Regions from separate parts of the Dickeya ananatis genome, predicted to be linked through region 2. Evidence: predicted binding sites of a transcription regulator. Region 2 holds the regulator's gene; each other region holds the start of a gene.
What was found. Region 2 encodes PurR, which represses purine synthesis genes. Its sites were predicted from a motif close to CANGCAAACGTTTGCNTG; they were not measured.
Positions count from the first base shown of each region.

Region 1: a site for PurR is predicted at 1,685-1,702, ahead of purM (phosphoribosylformylglycinamidine cyclo-ligase). Genes of this name have one in related genera too.
Region 3: a site for PurR is predicted at 2,055-2,072, ahead of carA (glutamine-hydrolyzing carbamoyl-phosphate synthase small subunit). Genes of this name have one in related genera too.

Region 1 is NZ_CP040816.1:2,971,487-2,975,665, forward strand. It holds gene uraA (uracil permease) at 1-675, opposite strand, end outside; gene upp (uracil phosphoribosyltransferase) at 868-1,494, opposite strand; gene purM (phosphoribosylformylglycinamidine cyclo-ligase) at 1,765-2,802, shown strand; gene purN (phosphoribosylglycinamide formyltransferase) at 2,802-3,440, shown strand; gene galS (HTH-type transcriptional regulator GalS) at 3,719-4,179, shown strand, end outside.
Region 2 is NZ_CP040816.1:1,418,177-1,422,355, reverse strand. It holds gene FGI04_RS06150 (C40 family peptidase) at 294-1,331, shown strand; gene cydH (cytochrome bd-I oxidase subunit CydH) at 1,435-1,524, opposite strand; gene purR (HTH-type transcriptional repressor PurR) at 1,910-2,935, shown strand; gene cfa (cyclopropane fatty acyl phospholipid synthase) at 3,366-4,179, shown strand, end outside.
Region 3 is NZ_CP040816.1:147,052-151,230, forward strand. It holds gene rihC (ribonucleoside hydrolase RihC) at 1-812, shown strand, start outside; gene dapB (4-hydroxy-tetrahydrodipicolinate reductase) at 1,019-1,840, shown strand; gene carA (glutamine-hydrolyzing carbamoyl-phosphate synthase small subunit) at 2,295-3,440, shown strand; gene carB (carbamoyl-phosphate synthase large subunit) at 3,528-4,179, shown strand, end outside.

The DNA.
Region 1 (4,179 bases), 1.6 Mb from region 2:
CCACTCAAAACGCGGTGTATAAAAGGTGGGTAAAGCGAACCAGTGCGCCTGAGCGATCGGCGTTAAATCCACCATGCCCATCACGAAAGCAAGCGCATACCCTACCAGTACGCCAATCAGGATAGGGATAATCGCCAGAAAACCGCGAAACAAGACGGAGCCCAGCACGGTTACCGCTAGCGTTACCAGTGAAACAGTGACGGTCTTGGTATCCATTTCAGTACCGGCAGCAGGCAGCAAGCCAGCCATGTTGGCCGCCACACCCGCCAATTCCAGCCCGATTACCGCGACAATCGCCCCCATCGCCGCCGGTGGGAAAATCACGTTCAGCCAGCCGGTTCCGACTTTTTTCACCAGCAACGCCACCAGACAAAACAGTGCGCCGCACAGAATAAAGCCGCCCAGCGCCACTTCATATCCCTGCGGCAATAGCAGAAAAACCGGCGAGAGAAACGCAAAACTAGAACCCAGATACGCCGGGATTTTACCTTTACAGATAAACAGATAAAGCAGTGTCCCGATGCCGTTGAACAGCAGTACGGTCGCCGGGTTAATTTTGAACAGAATGGGCACCAGTACAGTGGCTCCGAACATCGCAAACAGATGCTGGAAACTCAGCGGTATCGTTTGCAAAAGTGGGGGGCGTTCACTGACGCCGATGGCGCGACGAGTCATCGTGTTTTCCTCTGTGTCTCAGACTGAAAAATACCGGGAACCCCGGCAGAAAGTTCAGCGCCGACCACTCTTCATCTCATCGACGCTGAAAAAATCTCGCCATCCGTGGAATGCGCAGGGGCCACCCGTTAGGTTAGGTCAGAAACGGCGGCTTATACGCAAAAAAAAGCCGACTCTACAGTCGGCTGGATATCATTTCGTACCAAACAGCTTGTCGCCCGCATCGCCCAGGCCCGGCATAATGTAACCGTGTTCGTTGAGGCCCTTGTCGATGGAGGCGGTGTACAACTCCACATCCGGATGCGCTTTCTCCAGCGCGGCAATCCCTTCAGGCGCAGCAACCAGCACCAGCACCTTAATGCTAAGGCAACCGGCTTTCTTCAGCAGGTCGATAGTGGCAATCATCGAGCCGCCAGTCGCCAGCATCGGGTCAACGACCAGCGCCATGCGTTCGTCGATGTTAGAAGCCAGTTTCTGGAAATAAGGAACCGGCTCCAGCGTTTGTTCGTCGCGGTACATCCCTACCACGCTGATACGCGCACTCGGTACGTTTTCCAGCACCCCTTCCATCATGCCAAGGCCAGCACGCAGGATCGGTACGACGGTAATTTTTTTACCTTTGATTTGGTCAACTTCAACCGGGCCGCACCAGCCTTCGATGGTCACTTTTTCCGTCGCCAAATCGGCGGTGGCTTCATAGGTCAGCAAACTACCGACTTCAGACGCCAGTTCGCGAAAACGCTTGGTACTGATATCGTGCTCGCGCATCAGACCCAGTTTATGCTTAACGAGCGGGTGTTTTACCTCGACGATTTTCATTACTCTTTACTCCCATCGGCAGTGGACGGCCAAAAAAATCGCGGGATTATACCGCTTTTTCAAATGTACGCCATAGATTCCAGTCTGATCCAAATCAAGCGAAAACGGAAATTATCGCTATCCATCCCCCAGACAGCCGATAGCGGCCTTCATCATCTCCTGACGAAAGCGCCACACAGCGAAGACACCGCTCGCAAACGTTTGCTTACGCTGTTAGAATTAGCGCGCTCCATTTTTTAAACCAATCGTAACCTCCGTGGGGACTCCGCAGTGACCGATAAAACCTCTCTCAGCTATAAAGACGCAGGCGTGGATATTGATGCTGGTAATGCATTGGTAGACCGTATCAAAGGTGTAGTGAAACAGACCCGTCGCCCGGAAGTCATGGGTGGATTGGGCGGTTTCGGTGCCTTATGCGCCTTACCGCAAAAATACCGCGAACCGGTACTGGTTTCCGGTACCGATGGGGTTGGCACCAAGCTGCGTCTGGCGATGGACCTGCAGCGTCACGATACGATTGGTATCGACCTGGTGGCAATGTGCGTCAACGACCTGGTGGTACAAGGTGCCGAGCCACTGTTTTTCCTGGATTATTACGCCACCGGTAAGCTGGATGTCGACACGGCAGCCCGCGTTATCACCGGTATCGCCGAAGGATGCAAACAGTCTGGCTGTGCGCTGGTGGGCGGCGAAACGGCTGAAATGCCCGGCATGTACCACGGTGATGATTACGACGTGGCCGGTTTCTGCGTCGGCGTGGTTGAAAAAGCCGAGATTATCGACGGCAGTAAAGTACGCGAAGGCGACGCACTGGTCGCGCTGGCTTCCAGCGGCCCACACTCCAACGGTTACTCGCTGATCCGTAAAATCCTCGAAGTGAGTGGCGCTAATCCGGAACAGATTCAACTGGATGGCAAACCACTGGCTGATCACCTGCTGGCCCCGACTAAAATTTACGTGAAATCCGTACTGTCACTGATTGAAAACGTAGATGTGCACGCCATTTCCCACCTGACCGGCGGCGGTTTCTGGGAAAACATTCCGCGCGTATTGCCGGAAGGTATGCAGGCGACGATCGAGGAATCCAGCTGGCAGTGGCCGTCTGTATTCCAGTGGCTGCAGCAAAATGGCAACGTCAGCCGTCACGAAATGTATCGCACCTTTAACTGTGGTGTGGGCATGATCATCGCGCTGCCAGCCGAACAGGCGGACAACGCTATCGCTCACCTTACCAGCAACGGTGAAACTGCCTGGAAGATCGGTGTCATTACCCGTACCAATGGCGGAGAAACCGTGGTCATCCAGTGATGAAAAACATCGTTGTCCTGATTTCAGGTCAGGGAAGCAATCTGCAGGCGTTAATTGACGCCTGCCAGCATGGTCGCCTTCCCGGGCAAATTAGTGCGGTATTGAGCAATAACCCTGATGCTTTCGGTCTCAAGCGGGCTCGTGACGCCGGTATCGCGACCCACGCGCTACTGCCGGGCGATTATGCCAGTCGTGCCGATTTCGATGCAGCACTTGCAGTCGAGATCGAGAAATATCAGCCAGATGTCGTGGTATTGGCTGGATATATGCGTATCCTCAGTGCCGAATTCGTCACCCGTTTTCTGGGGAAAATGCTGAATATCCACCCGTCGCTGCTGCCCAACTATCCCGGCTTACATACCCACCGCAAGGCGCTGGAAAACGGCGACAGTGAGCACGGTACCTCGGTGCATTTTGTCACCGAAGAGCTGGATGGTGGCCCGGTTATTCTGCAAGCCAGAGTGCCGATTTTCCCCGGCGATACTGAGCAGGATATTCAAGAGCGGGTGCAAGCGCAGGAACACAGCATCTACCCGCTGGTTGTCGGCTGGTTCCTGGCAGGACGTCTGGCGCTGCGCGATAATCACGCCTGGCTTGACGGCGAAGTGATCCCCGAAAGCGGCTACGCCGCCGAATAAACCGCCTGATTCAGCGTCCACCTCCCCTCGCGCCCGGCATCACCGGGGCGTTGTTCTTGCGTATTACTCTCGTCATGCCTTCATAAACAGGGTCCCATCAGGGCGCTCTCTTTTTCCCGGATAATGACCCTCGTCACAAAGGTTACAGAATTGTATGTAACCGCTTTCATCACTGTGACATGACTCACGTAGTCTATCCATAACGCCTGACAGAATAGACCCAACAGGTTGAATGCCAGAGGCGCCCTTGTGAACTTTTTCTTCTGTGGTGAGTATGCATGATTACCATCCGTGATGTCGCACGTCAGGCGGGCGTTTCCATCGCTACCGTTTCCCGTGTGCTCAATAACAACAGCGCGGTCACTCAACAGACACGCGATCTAGTGCTGCAAACTGTCGAACAATTAGGGTATCGGCCTAATGCTAACGCGCAGGCACTGGCATCACAGGTCAGTGACACCATCGGCGTGGTGGTCATGGACGTGTCGGACCCGTTCTTCGGCGCGATGGTCAAAGCCGTCGATACCGTGGCGCAGCGCCTGCAAAAACATGTGCTGATAAACAACTCCTACCATCAGGAAGAAAAGGAACGGCATGCCATCGAAGTCCTGATCCGCCAGCGTTGTAACGCGCTGATCGTGCATGCCAAAGCCTTATCTGATGAGGAGCTGGCAGGATTCATGGATCAGGTCCCCGGCATGGTGCTGATCAACCGGGTGCTGCCAAACTACGCGCATCG
Region 2 (4,179 bases):
CAGGACCGCTCATATGACTCGCGGCAAACCGTGGCATACCGCTTCTTTTGTTTTGTATTCTAACGATAGCGACGGCCACAAAAAAACGCTATCTTTTATAGGGTTTTATCCGGGCGACGCGTAACGGTACAAAGCGACGCCAAATCGCCTGATAATTAAGCAGCAAACGCTGTTGTTAACGTTTTCTCACTATTTTGTAGTAGGATTATTCTATCTCCCGCTTTTTTATCAGGTCATTTTCGGGAATACTGTGAAGATTGAACGATTGAGGACAACATTCGGTCAGAACTATCATGCGGTTATTTATTACGCTCTTTTTATTATTTTTCAGTAATCTATTTTCTGGTCTGGCGCTGGCTAATCCGCATGGCGGTGCAGTGTTACCTCGCAAATCTGGCGTAGAAACGGCAAATAAAGCGCTTGATGAATCCAAAAAGAACAAAGTTACCAAAAACGCCAACAAAAAAGGTGCGGAGCCGACGCACGGCAAAAAACCGGAGAAAAACGCGAAGTCTACGCCAGCCAAAACCGTAGCCAGCCATGATAAAAATGCAAAGTCGCACAATGACAAGAAGTCTGCGGACAAAAAGTCGGTGGCGGCCGTAGCGCATTCCCCTCATACAAAATCGCAGCCTGAGAAAAGCACGCATACTGCCAGTACTCATACCACTAACAGTGCTCATGCAACTAAAGCGGTATTAGCTAAAACGGCAAAAAAAGAAACAACAAAGAAAGAGACGCTGGCGCAAGCTAAAACCAGCCACAAAGCCCATGAGCTGGCGGTGGCTAAAAGCGCACACAAAAAAGGTAAAGCGGCGGTCGACGAAGAAGATGAGGTAGCGGCCACATCTTCACATGGTAAAAGTAAGAAAGGTAAACACGATAAAGCGGCGCTGACCATCAGTGCTGCTCACCAAAAACGCTATCAGCACGCTAAATTGACTGCCATGAACAAGCTGATGAGCCAAATCGGTAAACCTTATCATTGGGGCGGTTCAACACCTTATTCAGGTTTTGATTGCAGCGGGCTGGTGTATTACGCCTATAAAGATGTGGTAAAAATCCCGATTCCGCGCACCGCCAATGAGATGTTCCACCTGCGTGACGCGGCTCCCATCAAGAAAAGCGAACTGGAAAGTGGCGACCTGGTGTTCTTTCGTATCACCAACCGCGGCGCTGCCGACCACGTTGGCGTCTACCTGGGCAATGGCCGTTTCATCCAGTCACCGCGATCGGGTTCCGATATCAAGATCAGTAAATTGAGTGAAGATTACTGGCAGGATCATTATGTCGGCGCTCGCCGCGTGGTGACACCGAAGACCATTCGCTAACAGTGATTCGCCAGATAATCACCGGCTAAACGACCTAATGAATAACGAGAAAAGGGGCACTAGCCCCTTTTCTGTTTTCTTTTTCTACACCGGCGATCTGCTATCAGTTCAATACCGCAGTGAAACCAAAGACAATGATCACCGCCAACGCAACCAACGTACTACACAGTGACATTTTCAAATTTGTATCCATCGTATTCTCCTGTATGTGACTGATGATCGCCGTCATCCCGTTACGTCTGAATCAGCACCGTATCCCGGCGGATGGGGAAACACACAAAGTATAGGTCTATTATGACCCGACTGAAGTCAAAAAACCGGTTTCTGCGTCACAGAGATAACACAAATTGCCTCTTCCCCTTTCGCTCTAAATCGGCCAAAATCCGCAGTTTACCGTGTACACTGCGTTGGTCGAAGCGTCAGCCCTCCCTTCAAGCTACACACCTCGGCATGTCTCCTACTGAAATGTTGCCTTGTTGTCCAGCAGGAGCAAAATTCACGCAGGCAAACGATTAACAACATATTTACTGCTGTAACAGACCCACGACTGTAACAGATGAGTTCAGGAGTCACTTTAGATGGCAACGATTAAAGATGTGGCAAAACGCGCAGGCGTTTCAACCACAACCGTATCACACGTGATTAATAAAACACGTTTCGTCGCCGAAGAGACCAAGGCTGCGGTACGCGCAGCTATTGATGAATTGCATTATTCACCCAGTGCGGTGGCCCGAAGCCTGAAAGTCAACCACACCAAATCCATCGGACTGCTGGCCACCTCCAGCGAAGCCCCCTATTTCGCTGAAATTATCGAAGCGGTGGAAAACAGCTGCTACGCCAGAGGCTATACGCTGATTCTGTGTAACTCTCACAATAATCAGGATAAACAGCGTGCTTATCTGTCCATGCTGGCGCAAAAACGTGTTGATGGCCTGCTGGTGATGTGTGCCGAGTACCCGCCTGAACTGCTGTCAATGCTGGCGGATTATCGCCACATCCCGATGGTCGTCATGGATTGGGGCGGAGCTCACAGCGATTTCACCGATACCATTGTTGATAATGCGTTTGCCGGTGGGTATATGGCCGGTCGTTATCTGATTGAGCGCGGGCACCGCGATATCGGCGCCATCCCCGGATCTCAGGGGCGCAATACTGGCAGCGGGCGTTATCTGGGCTTTCTGAAAGCGCTGAAAGAGGCGGATATTCCTCTACGTGAAGAGTGGGTGGTTCAGGGTGACTTTGAACCCGAATCAGGCTACAAAGCCATGCACCAGATTCTGGCGCAAAAACAGCGACCGACGGCGGTATTCTGCGGCGGCGATATTATGGCTATGGGGGCGATTTGTGCAGCGGATGAACTGGGCCTGCGTGTACCGCAGGATATTTCGGTGATCGGTTACGACAATGTGCGCCACTCCCGCTATTTTACGCCAGCGCTCACGACCATTCATCAGCCTAAGGAACGACTGGGACAAGCGGCATTCTCCATGTTGCTTGACCGCATCACCAGCAAACGCGAGGAAGCGCAAACCATCGAAGTCCACCCGACGCTGATCGAGCGTCGTTCTGTTGCCGACGGTCCATATCTCGATTACCGCCGTTAATGAATTAGCCAGACGATTTCGTTATCACTCGCAGGTGTGTCAACCGCCGCCATACCGCGCTGTAAAGCGCCAAAGCGTGCCTCCCTGGCACCCTAATATAGAACGCAATGTGCTGCTTTAGCCCGATGAATCTTGTCGACGGGTTAAAGCAGTCATACACTTGTCACTGTCATTGACGACAATAACCATGATCAGACGATGCTTTTAGCAGTACGCATCGCCTTACTTTTTCTACCCCACTAATGACTGTTGCACCGTTTGTCACGGCCGGGGTAGACGCCTTTCGTGTCGGCTTGTCTCTTATTTTCCTCTGAGGCTCTCAGGGATAGACGATGACGTGTGGAATGGGTACATCGAATACCCTCCCCATCGCCATAGTTGTCTGGTTTATCCCGTATAACGCATGTATCTGGCAAGGTAGGGAGAAGTTATGAGTTCATCTTATGTGGAGGATCTGGGTACCCCCAGTCAACCCTGGTTCCAACTGGTTAATGAAATGTTATCGGCCGCTGATATCGCCATTAACGGTTCGCGACCGTTTGATATTCAGGTCAAAAACCCTGAACTGTACAAGCGCATATTGCGTGACGGGTCACTGGGTCTGGGCGAAAGTTACATGGATGGCTGGTGGGAATGTGAACGGCTGGACATGTTTTTCCACCGTGCGATACGCGCCGGGCTGGAGAAGCAACTGCCCCAGCGTTGGCAGGATACGCTACGGATACTGATGGCGCGCCTGACCAATCTGCAATCGCGTCGGCGGGCATGGATTGTGGGTAAGGAGCATTACGACCTCGGTAATGATCTTTTTAGCCTGATGCTAGACCCGTACATGCAGTACTCCTGTGGTTACTGGAAACAAGCCGAAACCCTGGAGCAGGCACAACAAGATAAGCTGCGCCTCATTTGCGAGAAATTGCAGTTACGCCGCGGGATGACACTGCTGGATATCGGCTGCGGCTGGGGCGGTCTGGCTGAATTTGCCGCCCGCCATTACGGTGTTAGCGTAACCGGTGTGACTATCTCCCGCGAGCAACAGGCATTGGCGCAGCAGCGCTGTCAGGATTTGGATGTCACCATTCTGCTACAGGACTACCGCGATCTGAATCGGCAGTTTGACCGTATCGTTTCCGTCGGCATGTTCGAACATGTCGGCCCGAAAAATTACGATACCTACTTCCAGGTGGTCAGAAAAAACCTCAAATCCACCGGCCTGTTCCTGTTGCATACCATTGGCGCAAACG
Region 3 (4,179 bases), 1.3 Mb from region 2:
CAGTAGCAGGCAATGTGGATGTGGAAAAAACCACGCGCAATGCGCTGCAACTCCTGCATTTTTGGGACGCAGCCGTGCCGGTGGCTCAAGGGGCGGCGACACCGTTGGTACGTCCGTTGCGTGACGCTGCCTATGTTCATGGTGAGTCTGGCATGGAAGGCTATGACTTTGTGGCGCATGAACGCACTGTGCTGGAAACGTCTGCCGTTCAGGCCATGTATGACTGTCTTAACCGTAGCCCTGAGCCTGTCACGCTTGTGACCATCGGGCCACTGACCAATGTCGCCTTACTGCTGACGCTTTACCCGCAGTGTAAAAAACAGATTAAACGTCTGGTGATGATGGGGGGATCGTCAGGGCGTGGCAATTTCACGCCGAATGCGGAATTTAATATGGCTATCGACCCGGAGGCGGCTGCGCGTGTCTTCGACTGTGGTATCGATATCGTGATGTGTGGGCTGGATGTGACCAATGAGGCGGTGCTGGCGCCGGATTATCTGGCGACACTGCCGGGCCTTAACCGCACCGGTGCCATGTTGCATGCGCTGTTCAGCCATTATCGCAGCGGCAGTATGGCGACCGGTTTGCGTATGCACGACCTGTGCGCTATTGCTTATCTGGTGAAACCCAGTTTGTTTACCCTGCAACACTGTTTTGTCGCGGTGGAAACGCAGGGAGAATATACCGCGGGTACCACAGTGGTGGATCTCCAGCATCGGTTACATCGCCCGGCTAATGCACAGGTGGCACTAGCGTTGGACGTTACGGGGTTTCGCGCCTGGGTGGCGCAGGTGGTGGCTTTAGCGCCTTAATGTTTTGGTTAAGCCATGCATGCCTGGTCAGGGATTATGATCACGGCCTGGCTCATAACGATCGCTTGCTAAACAATAGCTTTTACTGATATCCCCGCGGGTTTGTCATAAATTTCTAATTACGGGGGTTTTCGGCTGGCAGCGCCCGGCTGGGCTGGTTAACCTGAGAACCTTTTCTCACTCATCAACAAATAAAGAGTACGAATATGCGTGATGCACAAATCCGCGTCGCCATCGCAGGAGCGGGTGGCCGCATGGGGCGGCAGTTGATTCAGGCTGCGTTACAGATGGAAGGCGTTGTACTGGGTGCGGCGCTGGAACGTGAAGGTTCATCTTTGCTGGGTAGTGACGCGGGAGAGTTGGCCGGGGCAGGGAAAACGGATGTCACCGTACAGAGCAGTCTTGAGGCGGTGGTGAACGATTTCGACGTGTTTATCGATTTTACCCGTCCGGAAGGTACGCTCAATCACCTCGCGTTTTGTCGCCAGCACGGCAAAGGGATGGTGATCGGCACCACCGGTTTTGACGATGCCGGTAAAGCAGCGATTCAGCAGGCTGCCGCCGACATTGGGATTGTGTTTGCCGCTAACTTTAGTGTTGGCGTGAATGTGTTGCTCAAGCTGCTGGAAAAAGCGGCCAAAGTCATGGGTGACTACACGGACATTGAGATCATTGAAGCGCACCACCGCCATAAAGTGGACGCCCCATCAGGCACGGCATTGGCGATGGGCGAAGCGATCGCCGGGGCGTTGGGCCGTGACCTGAAAGAGTGTGCGGTTTATGCACGTGAAGGGTATACCGGTGAGCGTGAGCCAAAAAGCATCGGTTTTGCCACCATTCGGGCCGGAGATATCGTGGGAGAGCACACCGCGATGTTTGCAGACATCGGCGAACGCATCGAGATAACACACAAGGCTTCCAGCCGTATGACATTCGCAAATGGCGCAGTCAGGTCCGCATTGTGGGTAAGCTCTCGTAACCATGGTCTTTTTGATATGAAAGATGTGCTGGGGCTTGATGATTTGTAAGGTGTGGATGTCTGATTTTTTCTTAATGCATTGATTTTAATGGCGCTAAAAATAGCGCCATTGCTTTATGTGATAAATGATGGTTTGGTTGGTATATTGTCCTGTATTTGATGTTTTTCATTATTATCTGTCTTTTTGTCCGTCGTCTGTTGGCTATTTATGATTCAGTGTACCGATTTTGGTGTGATTTTAATCATTATTTCATTCATCGGTGCTGGCAACCGTTTACTTTTCCCAGTTGATGTGTGTTTTTACCGATATGGCGATGTATTACTCCTTGAAGCCATAAAATAGTGAAAAAAAATCCGGTTTGGCTAGACAACGGTCAGGGGCATCATTAAAATGCGCGCAATTTGCCAAAAATTTGCCTTACAGGTGGTTTTTGCATTGATTTAGTCCATTAAATCTGAATTAATATGCAAATAACGTGATTTTTTATTCCTTGGAGGGTGTTTTGATTAAGTCAGCGCTATTGGTTCTGGAAGACGGAACCCAATTCCACGGTCGGGCCATTGGGGCAGAGGGAACGGCAGTGGGGGAAGTCGTTTTCAATACGTCAATGACCGGTTATCAAGAAATCCTCACTGATCCTTCCTATTCCCGCCAGATTGTCACTCTTACTTATCCCCATATCGGAAATGTCGGCGCCAACAAAGCCGATGAAGAATCTCCCGCCGTTCATGCTCAGGGCTTGGTTATCCGCGATTTACCCCTGATTGCCAGCAACTACCGCAGTGAAGAAAGCCTGTCTGATTACCTCAAACGCAACAATATTGTGGCGATTGCGGATATCGACACTCGCAAATTGACGCGGTTGCTGCGTGAAAAAGGCGCGCAGAATGGCTGCATCATCGCCGGTGACGCACCGGATGCGGCGCTGGCGCTGGAAAAGGCTAAAGCGTTCCCCGGCCTGAAAGGGATGGATCTGGCGAAAGAAGTGACCACCCACTCCAGCTATAGCTGGTTGCAGGGTAGCTGGACGCTGGAAGGCGACTTGCCAGCGGCAAAAACCGAGAACGAACTGCCGTATCATGTGGTGGCGTATGACTACGGTGTGAAGCGTAATATCCTGCGTATGCTGGTGGATCGCGGCTGCCGCCTGACGGTCGTACCCGCGCAAACCCCGGCCGAGGATGTGCTGAAACTCAATCCGGACGGTATTTTCCTCTCCAACGGTCCTGGCGATCCGGAGCCGTGCGATTACGCCATCAAGGCAATTAAAGCCTTCCTGGAAACCGATATTCCGGTGTTCGGCATTTGTCTGGGTCACCAGTTGCTGGCGCTGGCCAGTGGCGCGAAAACCGTCAAGATGAAGTTCGGTCACCACGGCGGCAACCACCCGGTGAAAGATCTGGACGGTAATCGTGTGATGATCACCGCGCAAAACCACGGCTTTGCGGTAGACGAAACGTCGCTGCCCGCCACACTGCGTGCAACGTATAAATCGCTGTTTGATGGTTCGCTGCAGGGCATTCATCGCACCGATAAAGCGGCATTCAGTTTTCAGGGGCACCCTGAAGCCAGCCCCGGCCCACATGACGCCGCGCCGCTGTTTGATCACTTCATCGAGCTGATTGAGTCTTACCGTAACACCAAATAATCAGAATCCGTTTAGTCACGCTGCGATAAAAGAACAGGGCGAAAGGGCCAGCGCGGCGGTGAGTAAACGGGTTCGCAGGAGCGAAAAATGCCAAAACGTACAGACATAAAAAGTATCCTGATTCTCGGTGCCGGTCCGATCGTGATCGGTCAGGCGTGCGAGTTTGACTACTCCGGCGCTCAGGCGTGTAAGGCGCTGCGTGAAGAAGGCTACCGCGTGATTCTGGTGAACTCCAACCCGGCCACGATTATGACCGACCCGGAGATGGCCGACGCCACCTACATTGAACCGATCCACTGGGAAGTGGTGCGCAAAATCATCGAAAAAGAACGTCCGGATGCCGTATTGCCGACGATGGGCGGTCAGACGGCGCTGAACTGCGCGCTGGAGCTGGAACGTCAGGGCGTGCTGGCAGAGTTCGGCGTGACCATGATCGGTGCGACCGCAGATGCCATCGATAAGGCGGAAGATCGTCGCCGTTTCGATATCGCGATGAAGAAAATCGGCCTCGAAACCGCACGTTCCGGCATTGCCCACAATATGGACGAAGCGCTGGCGGTAGCGGCGGATGTGGGGTATCCCTGCATTATTCGCCCGTCTTTCACCATGGGGGGCACGGGCGGCGGTATTGCCTATAACCGTGAAGAGTTTGAAGAAATTTGTACCCGCGGTCTGGATTTGTCACCGACCAAGGAACTGTTGATCGACGAATCGTTGATCGGCTGGAAAGAGTATGAAA